2 regions of the Pseudomonas sp. NPDC088444 genome follow, and region 2 is predicted to be linked to the other one. Evidence: predicted binding sites of a transcription regulator. Region 2 holds the regulator's gene; the other holds the start of a gene.

Region 1 (7,812 bases), on a different contig from region 2:
CGGCGCTGTCGTAGCCGAGCATCTTTTCGGCGCCGATGTTGAACGTGGTGATCACACCATTGAGATCAGTGGCAATGATTGCCACCTGCGTCGTGGCGTCCAGCACGTTGCTCAACTGACTGTGAGCACTGCGCAGTTGTTGCTCGCGCTGGCGCAGTTGCAGCGTGCGCTGCTCGACCAGCCGAATGGCGCGCTGCCGCTGGCTGATCAGGACATACAACAAGGCGCTGAGCATGAAACTGAGCAGCGCGCCTAGGATCACCACGCTGTCGTTGGACGACGGATTGGCGCCGACGAACACCGCCGTGGGCCGCACCTGCAATTGATAACTGCGACCGGCAAAATTGAGGGTCTTGGTGATGAGCAGATCGCTGTCGACCGGCGCGGCGTCCGATTGATAAAGCGCTTCAGGCTCCTGCGCCGAGGTGATGTCCTGAAGGGTCAGCGCCAGGTTGTCCTGCTCGATGGGCGGCAAGCCTTCGGTCATCATCTTGCGCAGGCTGATCACCGCCATCAAGAAACCCTTCAGCGCACCCGGCTCGGCAATGCCTGCCTGGGCACGCAGAAACACCGGCGTCACCAGCAGCACCCCTTGGCGGTTTTCAGACTCCAGCCCCACCAATTCCATGCGCGGAGACGCGGCCATGCCACCGGATCGCAACGCCCGCTCCAAGGTCGTACGGCGCACGCTTTCAGAATTCACGTCAAACCCCAAGGGCAATGGAACGGTGCTGCGGCTTTGGGTAAAACGCACCGGAAAATACACCGGGCGCACACTCGCCACCGCCAGCCCGCTGTCACCCTTGAGTTCGCGAACGGAATAATCGGCGTGCCCGCCATCACGGGCCTGTCGCTCGAACTGCGCGCGCTCGGCGTCGGCCAGTCTGGGCGCCCAGGAATAGGCTTGCGTGAGGATCAGCAGCGGATGAGCGAAGCCGTTGAATTCTTCTTCGGAGACATCATCGGAATAGACGAAGAACCGGCGCAGGCCGTCCAGGCGACGAATTTGCCCTTCCAGGCGATCCTGAATACGACTGACCCGCTCGGCCGCCAGCAACTCGAAACGCTGACGCAGCTGACGCTGATACACCTCGACATTGGCCAGCGCCAGCAATGCCGTCAGCATCGCGCCTGCGGAAAATACAAGCGCGGCCACCACCCAGGACGAGGTGTCTTCACTGATCAGGCCAAGGATCTTGGCATGGGTCCGGTTAGACGACATAAACAGCACTCAAGGCGCCACAGTGTTGCCGCGACACGTGGCCAGACTTCACTTATAGCCATTCGCCATTAGTTTGCCTAGTGCTACGTGTCGCCCGCTTCAGATGCCGCAGTCAACGGCCGGCTCTGAAGCGGTTTGCTTCTGGCTCAACGCGCGGTGATCTTCCAGGCGCGGTGAATCTTGCCATTGCGGGCGAAGTCCGGATCGATGGTCTGGGCAGTGATTTCCTCGACCGCGTAGCGCTGCGACAGGTTCTCTTCCAACTGGAACTTGCGGAAGTTGTTGGAGAAATACAGCACGCCGCCGCTGGCCAGACGCGCCATGGCCAGGTCGATCAATTGCACCTGATCACGCTGCACGTCGAACACCCCTTCCATGCGCTTGGAGTTGGAGAAGGTCGGCGGGTCGATGAAGATCAGGTCGTACTCGTCGCGGCTGCTTTCCAGCCAAGCCATCACGTCACCCTGTTCCAGACGGTTCTTGTCCGAAAATCCGTTGAGCGACAGGTTGCGACGTGCCCAATCCAGGTAGGTTTTGGACAGGTCGACGCTGGTGGTGCTGCGCGCGCCGCCCTTGGCCGCGTGCACCGAGGCGGTGGCCGTGTAGCAGAACAGGTTGAGGAAGCGCTTGCCTGCCGCTTCACGCTGAATACGCATACGCATTGGGCGGTGATCGAGGAACAGACCGGTATCGAGGTAATCGGTCAGGTTGACCAGCAGCTTGATGCCGCCTTCGCTGACCTCGTTGAACTTGCCCTGAGCGCTCTGACGCTCGTATTGCTTCGTCCCGCTCTGGCGCTCGCGGCGTTTGACGATTACGCGGCTCTTGTCGATGTTCAGCGCCTGGGGGATGGCCGCCAGCGCGTCGAACATGCGGATCGAGGCCTTTTCCGGGTCGACCGACTTGGGCGCTGCATACTCCTGAACATGAACCCAGTCGTGGTAGAGGTCGATGGCCATGGCGTACTCCGGCATGTCGGCATCGTAGACGCGATAGCAATCGATACCTTCGCGCTTGACCCACTTGCCCATGGCCTTGACGTTCTTTTGCAGGCGGTTGGCGAACATCTGCCCGCCTTCGCTCAAACGCGGCTGCTCGACCACCGGGGCCGGGGCTGGCTTGATCGGGTTGCCGTTCTTGTTGAGCTTGCGCTCCTGCGCCACGTCCGGCAGCTGGTCGTAGGCTGCCTGCTCACGCTCGGCCTGACGTTGTTCGGGGGTACGACGCTCGCCGGTCACGAATTGATCCGGTTGCACCTTGATCAGCAGCAGTTTGCACGGCAAGGCGCCGTTCCAGAACGCGTATTGTTTGTGGCTGCGGATGCCCATGCGCTTGCCCAGATCCGGCGCGCCAGTGAACACTGCCGCTTCCCAGTTCAGGCAGGCCTGACGCAGACGCTCGCCCAGGTTCTGATAGAGGTACAACAGGCTCGCTTCATCGCCCAGACGCTCGCCGTATGGCGGGTTGCAGATCACCAGGCCTTTCTGGTTCTGGTCCGGACGCGGCTCGAAGGTCGCGACTTCGCCTTGATAAATCTTGATCCATTCCGACAGCCCCGCGCGCTCGACGTTGTTGCGCCCCGGCTGAATCAGACGCGGATCGGCCTCGTAACCACGAATCCACAGCGGCGGCTTGGCAAGCCCCGCCTCGGCACGGGCCAGTGCTTCATCATGCAGCTTGCGCCACAGCGCCGGTACGTGACCGAGCCAGGCCGAAAAGCCCCAACGCTCGCGCTTGAGGTTCGGCGCGATATCGGCGGCGATCATCGCCGCTTCGACGAGGAACGTGCCCACGCCGCACATCGGGTCAGCCAGCGCCCCGCCTTCGGCAGCGATGCGCGGCCAGCCGGAACGAATGAGTACGGCAGCCGCGAGGTTTTCTTTCAACGGGGCGGCGCCCTGCTGCAAGCGATAGCCGCGCTGGTGCAGGCTGTGGCCGGACAGGTCCAGCGAGAGAATTGCCTCGCCCCGGTCCAGACGCAGATGAACCCGCAGGTCCGGGTTGAGCTTGTCGATGGAGGGTCGCGCCCCGTCAGGGGTGCGCAGCTTGTCGACGATGGCGTCCTTGACTTTCAACGCGCCGAAATGGGTGTTGTCGATCCCCGAGCCATGGCCGCTGAACTCCACGGCCAGGGTGCCGTCCGGTTCCAGATGGTCCGCCCAATCGATGTCGTGTACGCCGTGATACAGGTCCTCGGCATTCTTCATCGGGAAGCGCTTGAGCACCAACAGCACCCGGTTGGCCAGGCGCGACCACAGGCACAGCCGATAGGCGGTTTCCATGTCGGCGCTGCCCCGAATGGTCGAGGTGTGTTCGCGGGTGTCTTCGAGGCCAAGCGCAGTGGCTTCCTCGGCGAGCAGGCCTTCAAGGCCTTTGGGACAGGTGAGGAAGAGTTCGTAGCGGTCCGACATGAGGATTCCAGAGCCTTGGGCTTGTGTGGCGGGACAACGCATTGTCCGGCCCGATTCAAAACAGGCGTCTTTCGTGGAGAACGCCTGCGTGGCACACCGGTTGTGCCTATTCGCCGCAACGATACAAGTCGAAAGCGGCAGTAATGCCTGTCAGAACATTCCGACAGGCACATGGATATTGAAAACTGATATTAAAAAACCACTATTCAGCACGACAACGGCGGTAATAAAAAGTCACATCACTGACCCTTCGTCGTTTTAAATCTGACGTCAATCAGCCATCAGCCGTTCATGAGAACGAGTCGCAAAATGCATGAAGACCCTCGTATCAGGGGCCTTCGCGAAAAAATTACACTCGAAACGCTTCAACGCTTATGGTCTTAAAGTTCCACCGGTTACGTTCTTATGACAAAACGGTCATTCACACCGTCCGGTGCATTGGTTAGAAATCATCTCAGGCCACCGACGCAACGACGGTGGTACACGCCCGCGACGCCGGCAGCGGGCACCGAAACGGCAGAAGATTTCTGCCCGACCTCAACCTGAGGTCTCCAAGGACATAACAGTCAACAGACGAGGGCAACACCCTATGAGAAGACTTAAGCGTGATCCGTTGGAAAGAGCTTTTTCGCGCGGATATCAATACGGCGTAACTGGAAAATCCCGTGAGCTTTGCCCATTTACTCTACCGTCGGTACGTCAAGCCTGGATCAACGGCTGGCGAGAAGGACGCGGCGACAACTGGGACGGTATGACCGGCACTGCGGGTATCCACAGACTCAACGAACTTCACGCGGTCGGCTGACACACCACAACACAGGTAACCCGACTCAATAAGGTTTCTTACGAGAATTTACAAACAGATTCGCTTCACCACCGCACCATGCACGTCCCATCCGGACGGCGGGCAAGCGCCCAAAGAGGGGTTCCATTCCGGAACCCCTCTTTTTATTCGAGCGCCTTACCGGCCCATCGCCGCAATGGCATCGACCGACTCGCGAATCAGCGCCGGCCCCTTGTAGATAAAGCCCGAATACACCTGCACCAGACTGGCGCCGGCCGCGATCTTCTCGGCAGCGTGCTTGCCTTCGGTGATCCCGCCTGCGGCGATGATCGGCAATTTGCCGCCCAACTCTCCCGCCAGGACCTTGACGATGTGGGTGCTCTTCTCGCGCACCGGCGCACCCGACAGGCCGCCCGCCTCGTCGCCATGGGGCAGGCCTTCGACGCCTTCGCGGCTCAGGGTGGTGTTGGTGGCGATTACCGCGTCCATGCCCGATTCGAGCAGGGCGCTGGCCACCAGCGCCGTTTCTTCGTCGCTCATGTCCGGCGCGATCTTGATCGCCAGCGGTACGCGCTTGCCGTGAGTGTGGGTCAGGGCTTCCTGACGCACGCGCAGGGCTTCGAGCAATTGCTTGAGCGAATCACCGAATTGCAGGCTGCGCAGGCCCGGCGTGTTCGGCGAGCTGACGTTGACGGTGACATAGCTGGCGTGGGCGTAGACCTTGTCCAGACAAATGAGGTAGTCGTCCACGGCGCGCTCGACCGGCGTGTCGAAGTTCTTGCCGATGTTGATGCCCAGTACACCGTCATACTTGGCGGCCTGCACGCGGCTGACCAGATTGTCGACGCCCAGGTTGTTGAAGCCCATGCGGTTGATGATGCCCTCGACGTGAGGCAGACGGAAAATCCGTGGTTTTGGATTGCCCGGCTGTGGGCGTGGGGTCACGGTGCCAATCTCGACGAAGCCAAAACCCAACTGGGCAAAGCCGTCGATGGCCGCGCCGTTCTTGTCCAGACCGGCCGCCAACCCCACCGGGTTGGGAAACTGCAGGCCCATGACTGTCACCGGCAAGCGCGCAGGCGCTTTGGTGAACAGGCTGTTGAGGCCCAGCCGACCACCCGCACCGATCAAGTCGATGGACAAATCGTGGGAGGTTTCCGGGGAGAGTTTGAACAGTAACTGGCGGGCCAGGTTATACATGGGCGGGCGCGGCTCGTTTGAGGCTGAAGTCAGCGGCGGATTATAGACGGGGGCAAGGGTGGAGCGCGAGGCATGTCGTGAAGTTTGCGCGAATGCACCGCTTCACTGGCATATGGCTTGCTTGAGTCAAGGTATAGCGTGCGGTCCAACGGCGGATCGCACCCGACAATGACGTCGTCACCGTCCTGGTCTGTACCCGGAGGGTTGCGGCGTTTTTTTATGGAAGGCCCAGTGCTTCGCACACGCCTTCATGCGGAACAACAACCATGAATGACAGCCTCAACACCTCACTGGCCTGGGTCAACGGCAGCGATGCGCCGGAACTGAGCAGTATCGATGTCGGCTTCATGCCGCTGACGGACAGCGCGTCTCTGATCGTCGCCGCCACCCAAGGCTTTTCTCAGCCTTATGGCCTGAACATCCAATTGCGTCGGCAAACCTCCTGGAGCAGCCTGCGCGACAACCTGGTCAATGGCGAACTGCACGCGGCGCACAGCCTGTACGGTCTGGTCTACGCCGCCCAACTGGGCCTAGGCGTGGCGGCCAAAGACATGGCCGTGCTCATGGGCCTGAACCAGAATGGCCAGAGCATCAACCTCTCCGCTGCACTGCAAGCGGCAGGTGTGGTCACTCCTGAAGCACTGGATCGATGCACGCACCAAAGCGGGACAAAACTGACGTTCGCCCAGACCCTGCCCACTGGCAACCACGCCATGTGGCTGTATTACTGGCTCGCGAGCCAGGGCATTCACCCGCTTCAGGACGTCAACAGCGTGGTCGTGCCGCCGCCGAAAATGGTCGAACACCTTGAGGCCGGACGTATCGACGGCTATTGCGTCGGCGAACCATGGGGCGCCCGGGCCGTCAATCAACGATTGGGCTTCACCCTGGCCACCAGCCAGACCATCTGGCCCGACCACCCGGAAAAAGTGCTGGGTTGTAGCCTGGAATTCGTCCAGCAATACCCCAATACCGCGCGGGCACTGGTGATGGCGGTCCTCGATGCCAGCCGTTTCATTGAAGAGAACCTCGACAACCGCCGCAGTGCCGCGCAGATGCTCGGCGGCAGTGAGTACGTCAACGCGCCAGTGGAGGACATCGAGGGCCGTCTGCTGGGACAGTACACCGACGGTTTGGGCCATCATTGGCAGGATCACCACGGGGTCAGCTTCCACCGTAACGGCGAGGTGAACATGCCGTACCTGTCCGACGGTATGTGGTTCATGACCCAGTTCCGTCGCTGGGGCCTGTTGCGCGAAGACCCGAACTATCACGCCATCGCACGTCAGGTGCAGCAACTCGATCTTTACCGCCAGGCCGCCGAAGCACTGAACATCAAGGTGCCTGCTTCGCCCATGCGCAGCAGCCAGTTGATCGACGGCAAGGTGTGGGACGGCAGTGACCCGGTGGGCTATGCCCACGGCTTCAAACTGCATGCGCTGGCCGACGCCGCGCCTGACATCAACCAAGGCTGAGGGGCGGGATATGTTGCGCATCCTGCTGATCAACGACACGCCGAAAAAAGTCGGCCGCCTCAAAGCTGCGCTGATTGAAGCGGGTTTCGAGGTGATCGACGAGTCCGGGCTGATCATCGACCTGCCCCAGCGGGTGCAGGCCGTGCGCCCGGACGTCATCCTCATCGACACCGAATCCCCTGGCCGCGACGTGATGGAACAGGTGGTGCTGGTCACCCGTGACCAACCCCGACCGATCGTGATGTTTACCGACGAGCATGATCCCGGCGTGATGCGCCAGGCGATCAAGTCCGGGGTCAGCGCCTACATCGTCGAAGGCATTCACGCACAGCGCTTACAGCCCATTCTCGACGTGGCCATGGCGCGTTTTGAAAGCGATCAGGACCTGCGCGCGCAACTGCACGCCCGGGATCAGCAACTGGCCGAACGCAAACGCATCGAGACGGCCAAGGGCCTGCTGATGAAAATGAAGAACTGCAACGAAGAAGAGGCCTACACCCTGATGCGCAGACAGGCCATGAGTCGTCAGCAAAAGCTGATTCAGGTGGCCGAGCAGATTATTGCGATGAATGAGTTGTTGGGCTGACCGCTCGTTAGCCCTGGCTTTTGATTCTGGGCAAGCGCCGCGCTCACGGCCTTCGGCCAGAAGCATAAACATGGACCTTCTGGCCCAGCTTTTGCTTATTCTGCTTATTGCAACACACAGGTAGCCAACGGCGG
Region 2 (7,812 bases):
GATCGAAACCGCCAGCAGCGGCTCGGCCAGTTCGGTGTTGATCAGAGCGCGCTCGGCGAGTTCGGGCAGCAGGCCCGCCGGCAGGTTGTCGACGCAGTAAAAACCGCTGTCTTCGAGAACATCGAGGGCCGTGCTCTTGCCGGAGCCGGAGCGACCGCTGACGATGATCATGCGCATGATCAGTGGCCGTTCTGGACGTGAAGCACGACGTTGTAGAGCTCATCACTGCTTTTCGCCGCGCGCAGGCTGGCGCGGACATCCGCACGATCAAGCATGCTGGCGATTTGGCGCAGCAGCTCAAGATGAGCATCGGTAGCGGCTTCGGGCACCAGCAGCACAAACAACAGGTCCACCGGGGCGCCGTCAATCGCGTCGAAATCGACAGGGCGTTCAAGGTGCAATACCGCGCTCACTGGGGCAGTACAACCCTTGAGTCGGCAATGAGGAATCGCGATGCCATTGCCGAAACCGGTAGATCCCAGTTTTTCACGGGCAATGAGGCTTTCGTAGACAGTTTCCCAGTCGAATTCAGGCACCTGTTGCCCGATCATTCTGGCGATCTGTTCGAGTACGGCTTTTTTGCTGCCACCTGGCACGTTCACGAGGGAACGGCCAGGGGTCAGGATATTTTCAAGTCGAATCATGGATGGGGAGTATCAGCGAGCTGCCGCACCTTTGAGGATGCTTTGCTGCTTTTCCTTATGCTTGAGCAATTGTCTGTCGAGCTTGTCAGTGAGCAGGTCGATTGCCGCATACATGTCGTCATGCTCCGCATTGGCAACCACCTCTCCACCGTGGATATGCAGAGTGGCCTCGATCTTCTGTTTGAGTTTCTCGACGGCCATCGTCACTTGCACATTCGTAATCTTGTCAAAGTGCCCTTCGAGCTTTTTCAGCTTCAGCTCGACGTATTCGCGCAGGGGCTTGGTGACTTCCAGTTGGTGTCCACTGATGTTGACTTGCATACAGCTTCTCCTTCGTTGCCAGTGCATTAAGAGGCAGACCTTGGGGCCTGCCACTGGAACGCTGTGGCCTGTGACCTCTACATCAGCCGCTTGCGTTCGCTCGAAGGCGCTATCCCCAGGGATTCGCGGTACTTGGCGACCGTGCGGCGGGCCACTTGAATGCCTTGTGCCTCCAGTAAACCAGCGATCTTGCTGTCGCTCAACGGCTTTTTCTGATTTTCCGCAGCAACCAGTTTTTTGATGATCGCGCGGATCGCCGTGGACGAGCATTCGCCGCCTTCGGAGGTGCTGACGTGGCTGGAAAAGAAATACTTCAGTTCGTAAATGCCACGGGGCGTATGCATGAATTTTTGCGTGGTCACGCGGGAAATCGTCGATTCGTGCATGCCCACCGCTTCGGCGATGTCATGCAGAACCAGCGGTTTCATCGCCTCGTCGCCGTATTCAAGAAAGCCTCGCTGGTGCTCGACGATCTGGGTGGCGACCTTCATCAGCGTCTCGTTGCGGCTTTGCAGGCTCTTGATGAACCAACGCGCCTCTTGCAACTGATTGCGCATGAAGGTGTTGTCGGCGCTGGTATCGGCACGGCGCACGAAACCGGCGTACTGCGGATTCACACGCAGTCGTGGCACCGCTTCCTGGTTGAGCTCGACCAGCCAGCGTTCGTTGTCCTTGCGCACGATGACATCCGGGACGACGTATTCGGCTTCAGTGGATTCGATCTGCGAGCCGGGGCGCGGGTTGAGACTCTGGACCAGTTCGATGACCTGGCGCAGGTCGTCTTCCTTGATCTTCATGCGGCGCATCAGTTGCGCGTAGTCGCGGCTACCGAGCAAATCGATGTAGTCGCTGACCAGACGCTGGGCTTCGGCGAGCCATTTGGTTTTCGCCGGAAGCTGACGCAGTTGCAGCAGCAGACACTCGCTCAGTGTGCGGGCGCCGACGCCAGCCGGTTCGAATTGCTGAATGCGGTGAAGGACCGCTTCGATTTCATCCAGCTCGATGTCGAGTTCGGGATCGAACGCATCCAGCAGTTCTTCGAGGGATTCGTCCAAGTAGCCCTGGTTGTTGATGCAGTCGATCAGCGTCACGGCAATCAGGCGATCCGTGTCAGACATCGGCGCCAGATTCAATTGCCACAGCAGGTGGCTTTGCAGGCTCTCGCCAGCGGACGTGCGGGTGGTGAAATCCCATTCATCGTCGTCGTTGCTGGGCAGGCTGCTGGCACTGGTCTGGTAGATGTCTTCCCAGGCGGTGTCGACGGGCAGCTCGTTGGGGATGCGCTCGCTGTCGCTCCATTCGCCGTCTTCGAGGTTGTCGACGGTGGGCGTGGATTCCTGGTAAGTCGGTTCCTGAACGTCAGCAGCAGGTTTTGTTTCGATGTTGTCGGCCATCGGGTCGGCGTTATCGAAATCGTCGCCTTCTTCCTGGCGTTCCAGCATGGGGTTGGACTCCAGTGCCTCCTGGATTTCCTGTTGGAGATCCAGCGTCGACAGTTGGAGTAAGCGGATGGCCTGTTGCAGCTGCGGTGTCATCGTCAGCTGCTGGCCCATTCTCAAGACTAGCGAAGGTTTCATGGCAGGGGCTTAACACCTTATTCGCCGGCGCACTCGCGCCATCCACTACTAGGGCGCCGTGGCGCCAACTTAAGCAAATTATATGCCTGAAACCGGAGTGTTTGCCTAGGGTGTGATGGCAATTAATGCGAGGTTGGCGATGAGCCGCATGCCGCGTTCCGTCGTCAACCACTCGCCATCGCCCGCTTAGAGGCGGAACTCGTGGCCGAGGTACACTTCCTTCACCAACTGGTTGGCGAGGATGGTTTCAGCATCGCCTTCTGCGATCAGTTGCCCATCGTTGACGATGTAAGCGGTTTCGCAGATGTCGAGGGTCTCGCGGACGTTGTGGTCGGTGATCAGAACGCCGATGCCCTTTGCCTTGAGATGGTAGATGATCTGCTTGATGTCGCCCACGGAGATGGGGTCGACACCGGCGAACGGTTCGTCCAGCAGAATGAATTTGGGCGAGGTGGCCAGGGCGCGAGCGATTTCCACACGGCGACGCTCACCACCCGAAAGGCTCATGCCCAGGTTGTCGCGAATGTGCGTGATGTGGAATTCCTGAAGCAGGCTTTCCAGCTCCTTGCGACGTCCGGCGCGATCGAGGTCCTTGCGGGTTTCAAGGATGGCCATGATGTTGTCCGACACCGACAGCTTGCGGAAGATCGAAGCTTCTTGCGGCAGATAACCGATACCGGCACGGGCGCGGCCATGCATGGGCTGGTGGCTGACATCCTGATCGTCGATCAGCACGCGCCCCTGATCGGCCTGCACCAGGCCGACGATCATGTAGAAGCACGTCGTCTTGCCTGCGCCGTTGGGGCCTAGTAGACCGACGATCTGACCGCTGTCGATGGACAGGCTGACGTCACGTACGACCTGGCGAGCCTTATATGCCTTGGCCAGGTGTTGGGCTTTCAGCGTTGCCATTACTGGGCCTTCTGCTGGTCGGTTTTCTTTTTCGGCTGGATCACCATGTCGACGCGAGGGCGAGCTTCGGTGACCTTGCTGCCGGTGGCGCGGCCAGCACTGGCGAGTTTACGGACCGTGTCATAGACGATCTTCTCACCCTGCGTGGTGTTGTTGTCCTTGTCGACAACCTTGGCCTTGTCGATCAGCACAATGCGGTTTTGCGGCGCATGGTACTGGATCGTCACGCCCCAGCCCTGAACGGGTTTCGGGTCGCCAGCGGTTTGCAGCTGCTCGAAATAGGCCAGATTGCCTACCGAGGTCACAACGTCGATATCACCGGCCGGGGTACGGGTCATGGTCACCTTGTTGCCGGTCACCTTCATCGAACCCTGGGTAATGATCACGTTACCGGTGTAGGTGGCGATGCCTTGTTTGTCATCCAGCTGAGCATCGTCGGCCTGAACACGGATAGGCTGATCCTGATCGTTCGGCAGAGCCCAGGCGCTCACGCTTCCCAGTGCTGCGCCCAAGCCGAGCAAAATAGGGAGGGTTTTAAGGAGCCTCATACTGTCCTCTTGCGTTCGATAGCAGGTGAATCCTGCTTTCTTTTAGATAGGCCTTCATACCCGTACCGGTGCTCACGCCGTTAAAGCCGTCGATTCTAACGGGTTGCGCGGTTTCCGCATATTGCTTCTGAGGGAAGACAGTCATGCGGGTGCTGGTGATGATCGTGGTGCGGTTCTTTTCGTCGGTGCGATTGATGCGGACATCGTCGATCAGCTCGACATGATCGCCTCCCGGCGACACTTCCGCACGCACGCTCTTGACGTGCCACGGGAATTCGGTGCCGCGATACATCACCAGAACGGGTGTCGTCATCAGGGTCACGTCGGTGGCCTTCAAGTGTTCGACCTTGTCGGACGTCAGGTCGTATTGCACCGAGCCGTCTTCAAGGTACTGGATGCTGTGGGCGTTCGTCGCATAGTAATCGATTGCGCTCTCGTCCACGGCCGCCTTGGGCTGATCCATGAAGCTTTCCGGGCTGATGTTCCAGTACCCGGCCGCTGCAAGCAGTGCGGCGAGTACACCGAAGATCAGAAATGTACGAATTCGTTTGCTCAGCATAAATGCACTTCTATAAGTAGGCGGCATGGGCCGCTTCGAGATTGCCCTGAGCGTTCAGGATCAACTCGCAAAACTCTCGGGCTGCACCTTCGCCACCACGTGCCTGGGTGACGCCGTGGGCGTGTTCGCGCACGAACCCCGCCGCGTTGGCGACAGCCATGCCCAGGCCCACCCGGCGAATCACCGGCAGATCCGGCAGATCGTCGCCCAGATAGGCGACCTGCTCGTAGCCCAGGTTCAATTGCTTGAGCAATTCGTCGAGTACGACCAGCTTGTCTTCGCGCCCCTGGTACAGGTGCGCGATGCCCAGATTTTTGGCACGGCGCTCGACGACAGGCGTCTTGCGACCACTGATGATAGCGGTAGTCACGCCCGAATTGATCAGCATCTTGATGCCTTGACCGTCCAGCGTATTGAACGTCTTGAACTCGCTACCATCTTCGAGAAAGTACAGACGGCCATCGGTCAGAACGCCATCAACGTCAAAGACCGCCAGTTTGATCTGTTTGCCGCGTTGCATCAGTTCGTTCATATCGCCACTCACTTACATGACTCCTGCGCGAAGAAGGTCACCGAGGTTGAAGGCGCCAATAGGGTGGTCGTTCTGGTCGACCACGATCAGTGCGCCAATCTTGTTGTCTTCCATGATTTTCAAAGCCTCGGCGGCCAGCATCTCCGGGCGTACGGTTTTTCCGTGCGCGGTCATCACGTCGTCGATGGAGGCCTGGCGAATGTCGATGTCGCGATCCAACGTGCGGCGCAGGTCGCCGTCGGTAAAGATTCCGGCCAGTCGGCCATCTGCTTCAAGAATAGCGGTCATGCCCAGGCCCTTTCGGGTCATTTCCATCAGCGAGTCGCGCAGTGGGGTGCCGCGGGCGACCTTCGGCAGTTCGTCGCCGGTGTGCATGACGTGCTCGACCTTCAGCAGCAGCCGACGGCCCAGTGCGCCGCCCGGATGGGAGAATGCGAAATCTTCGGCGGTGAACCCGCGGGCATCGAGCAGTGCAACGGCCAGGGCGTCACCCATGACCAATGCTGCTGTGGTCGATGAGGTCGGTGCCAGATTCAACGGGCAGGCTTCTTTTTCTACGCGCGCGTTGAGGTTGACGTTGGCGGCCTTGGCCAGCGCTGATTCGGGATTGCCGGTAAGGCTGATGAGCTTGATGCCCAGACGCTTGATCAAAGGCAGCAGGGTGACGATTTCAGCGGTTGTGCCTGAGTTGGACAGGGCGAGAATGATGTCGTCGCCGGTAATCATGCCCATGTCGCCGTGGCTGGCTTCGGCAGGATGCACAAAGAAAGCGGGGGTGCCGGTGCTGGCCAGGGTGGCAGCGATTTTCTTGCCTATATGGCCGGATTTGCCCATGCCGACGACGACGACACGCCCCTTGCTGGCGAGAATCATCTCGCAGGCACTGACGAAGTCTGCGTCGATGTGCGCGAGCAGGCCTTCAACCGCTTCGATCTCAAGGCGGATGGTGCACTGTGCGGATTGAATCAGGTCGCGAGCGTTGGTCATGTCTGAAGAGGGTCGGTCGGGTGAAAAGGCGGCGATTATAGCGGCAATGTTGAAAAGCCTCACGCATCATCGCAGTTGTTTGTTTATAGAAACGGCAGTTCCTTCAGCTTCTGTGCAGTAACAGCCGCAACGTGTGCAGGAAATTTCCTGCTGCCTCGAAATATTTCTCTGAAGATACAACTGACCTGTTTGGCCCTTGGGCGGCGTGCGACAGCGGTGTTATAGTTCGCCGCTTGTTCGGCCCCTCCAGACAGTGTGTCGTTCGAAAAGGACGCGGCATCTGAGAGGCAGGCTGCATCGCAAGGAGTTTAGATGAGCGCCGATAACGCCTACGCGGTCGAGCTGAAGGGTGTGTCCTTCAAGCGCGGTACGCGCAGCATCTTCAATAATGTAGACATCCGCATACCCCGGGGCAAAGTCACCGGCATCATGGGGCCGTCGGGCAGTGGGAAAACCACTCTGCTGCGACTGATGGGTGCACAGCTGCGCCCGAGCAGCGGCGAGGTCTGGGTCAATGGCCAGAACCTGCCACAGCTGTCGCGCAGCGATTTGTTCGATGCACGCAAGCAGATGGGTGTCCTGTTTCAGAGCGGTGCGCTGTTCACCGATCTGGATGTTTTCGAAAACGTGGCATTTCCGCTGCGTGTGCATACCCAGTTGCCTGAAGACATGATTCGCGACATCGTCCTGCTCAAGTTGCAGGCCGTGGGGCTGCGTGGCGCTGTCGAGTTGATGCCGGACGAGCTGTCTGGCGGGATGAAGCGTCGCGTCGCACTGGCGCGAGCCATCGCGCTGGACCCGCAGATTTTGATGTACGACGAGCCTTTCGTGGGGCAGGACCCGATCGCCATGGGGGTTTTGGTGCGTCTGATCCGTTTGCTCAACGATGCGCTGGGTATCACCAGCGTCGTGGTGTCTCATGATCTGGCCGAGACCGCCAGCATTGCCGACTATCTCTACGTCGTCGGCGACGGTCAGGTACTGGGGCAGGGCACGCCGCAGGAACTGATGCAGTCGGATAACCCACGCATTCGGCAGTTCATGACAGGGGATCCAGACGGCCCCGTGCCTTTTCACTATCCGGCACCGGATTTTCGCGAAGATCTTTTGGGGAAGCGCTGATGCGCAGAAAGTCGTTGATGGATCGTGTTCGCCTGATGGGGCGATCCGCGATCGACATTGTTGCAGTTTTGGGGCGTTCGGGGCTTTTTCTGGTGCATGCCTTGCTCGGGCGAGGCGGTATCGGTGGTGGTTTCCAGTTGCTGGTTCGCCAGCTGTATTCGGTCGGCGTGATGTCGCTGGCGATTATCGTCGTGTCCGGGATTTTCATTGGCATGGTTCTGGCGCTACAGGGTTTCAGCATCCTCGCCAAATACGGTTCCGAACAGGCCGTCGGCCAGATGGTTGCGCTGACATTGCTGCGTGAACTGGGGCCTGTCGTGACAGCCTTGCTGTTTGCCGGTCGTGCCGGCTCGGCGCTGACTGCGGAAATCGGCAACATGAAATCCACCGAGCAGTTGTCCAGCCTTGAGATGATCGGTGTCGATCCGCTGAAATACATTGTTGCCCCGCGCCTGTGGGCAGGTTTCATTTCTCTGCCGGTGCTGGCCATCATTTTCAGTGTGGTCGGCATCTGGGGTGGTTCGTGGGTGGCCGTCGACTGGCTGGGTGTCTACGAAGGTTCGTTCTGGGCCAACATGCAGAACAGCGTTTCCTTCCCCAACGACGTCAT

What was found. The regulator sigma-54, encoded in region 2, starts transcription at its own class of promoters, with help from an activator protein. The targets are predictions, from matches to a motif close to ANTGGCATNNANNTTGCTNT.
Region 1: a site for sigma-54 is predicted at 5,722-5,741, ahead of ACI2KB_RS22740 (CmpA/NrtA family ABC transporter substrate-binding protein). Genes of this name have one in related genera too.

What each region holds. Positions count from the first base shown of each region.
Region 1 is NZ_JBJDNK010000012.1:65,412-73,223, forward strand. Features, by position in the region: gene ACI2KB_RS22720 (diguanylate cyclase) at 1-1,222, opposite strand, end outside; gene rlmKL (bifunctional 23S rRNA (guanine(2069)-N(7))-methyltransferase RlmK/23S rRNA (guanine(2445)-N(2))-methyltransferase RlmL) at 1,369-3,633, opposite strand; gene rmf (ribosome modulation factor) at 4,223-4,438, shown strand; gene ACI2KB_RS22735 (quinone-dependent dihydroorotate dehydrogenase) at 4,595-5,617, opposite strand; gene ACI2KB_RS22740 (CmpA/NrtA family ABC transporter substrate-binding protein) at 5,884-7,092, shown strand; gene ACI2KB_RS22745 (ANTAR domain-containing response regulator) at 7,103-7,678, shown strand.
Region 2 is NZ_JBJDNK010000004.1:20,744-28,555, reverse strand. Features, by position in the region: gene rapZ (RNase adapter RapZ) at 1-177, opposite strand, end outside; gene ptsN (PTS IIA-like nitrogen regulatory protein PtsN) at 180-644, opposite strand; gene hpf (ribosome hibernation-promoting factor, HPF/YfiA family) at 657-965, opposite strand; gene ACI2KB_RS09185 (RNA polymerase factor sigma-54) at 1,043-2,542, opposite strand; gene lptB (LPS export ABC transporter ATP-binding protein) at 2,729-3,454, opposite strand; gene lptA (lipopolysaccharide transport periplasmic protein LptA) at 3,454-4,002, opposite strand; gene lptC (LPS export ABC transporter periplasmic protein LptC) at 3,989-4,561, opposite strand; gene ACI2KB_RS09165 (KdsC family phosphatase) at 4,572-5,093, opposite strand; gene ACI2KB_RS09160 (KpsF/GutQ family sugar-phosphate isomerase) at 5,106-6,080, opposite strand; gene ACI2KB_RS09155 (ATP-binding cassette domain-containing protein) at 6,393-7,202, shown strand; gene mlaE (lipid asymmetry maintenance ABC transporter permease subunit MlaE) at 7,202-7,812, shown strand, end outside.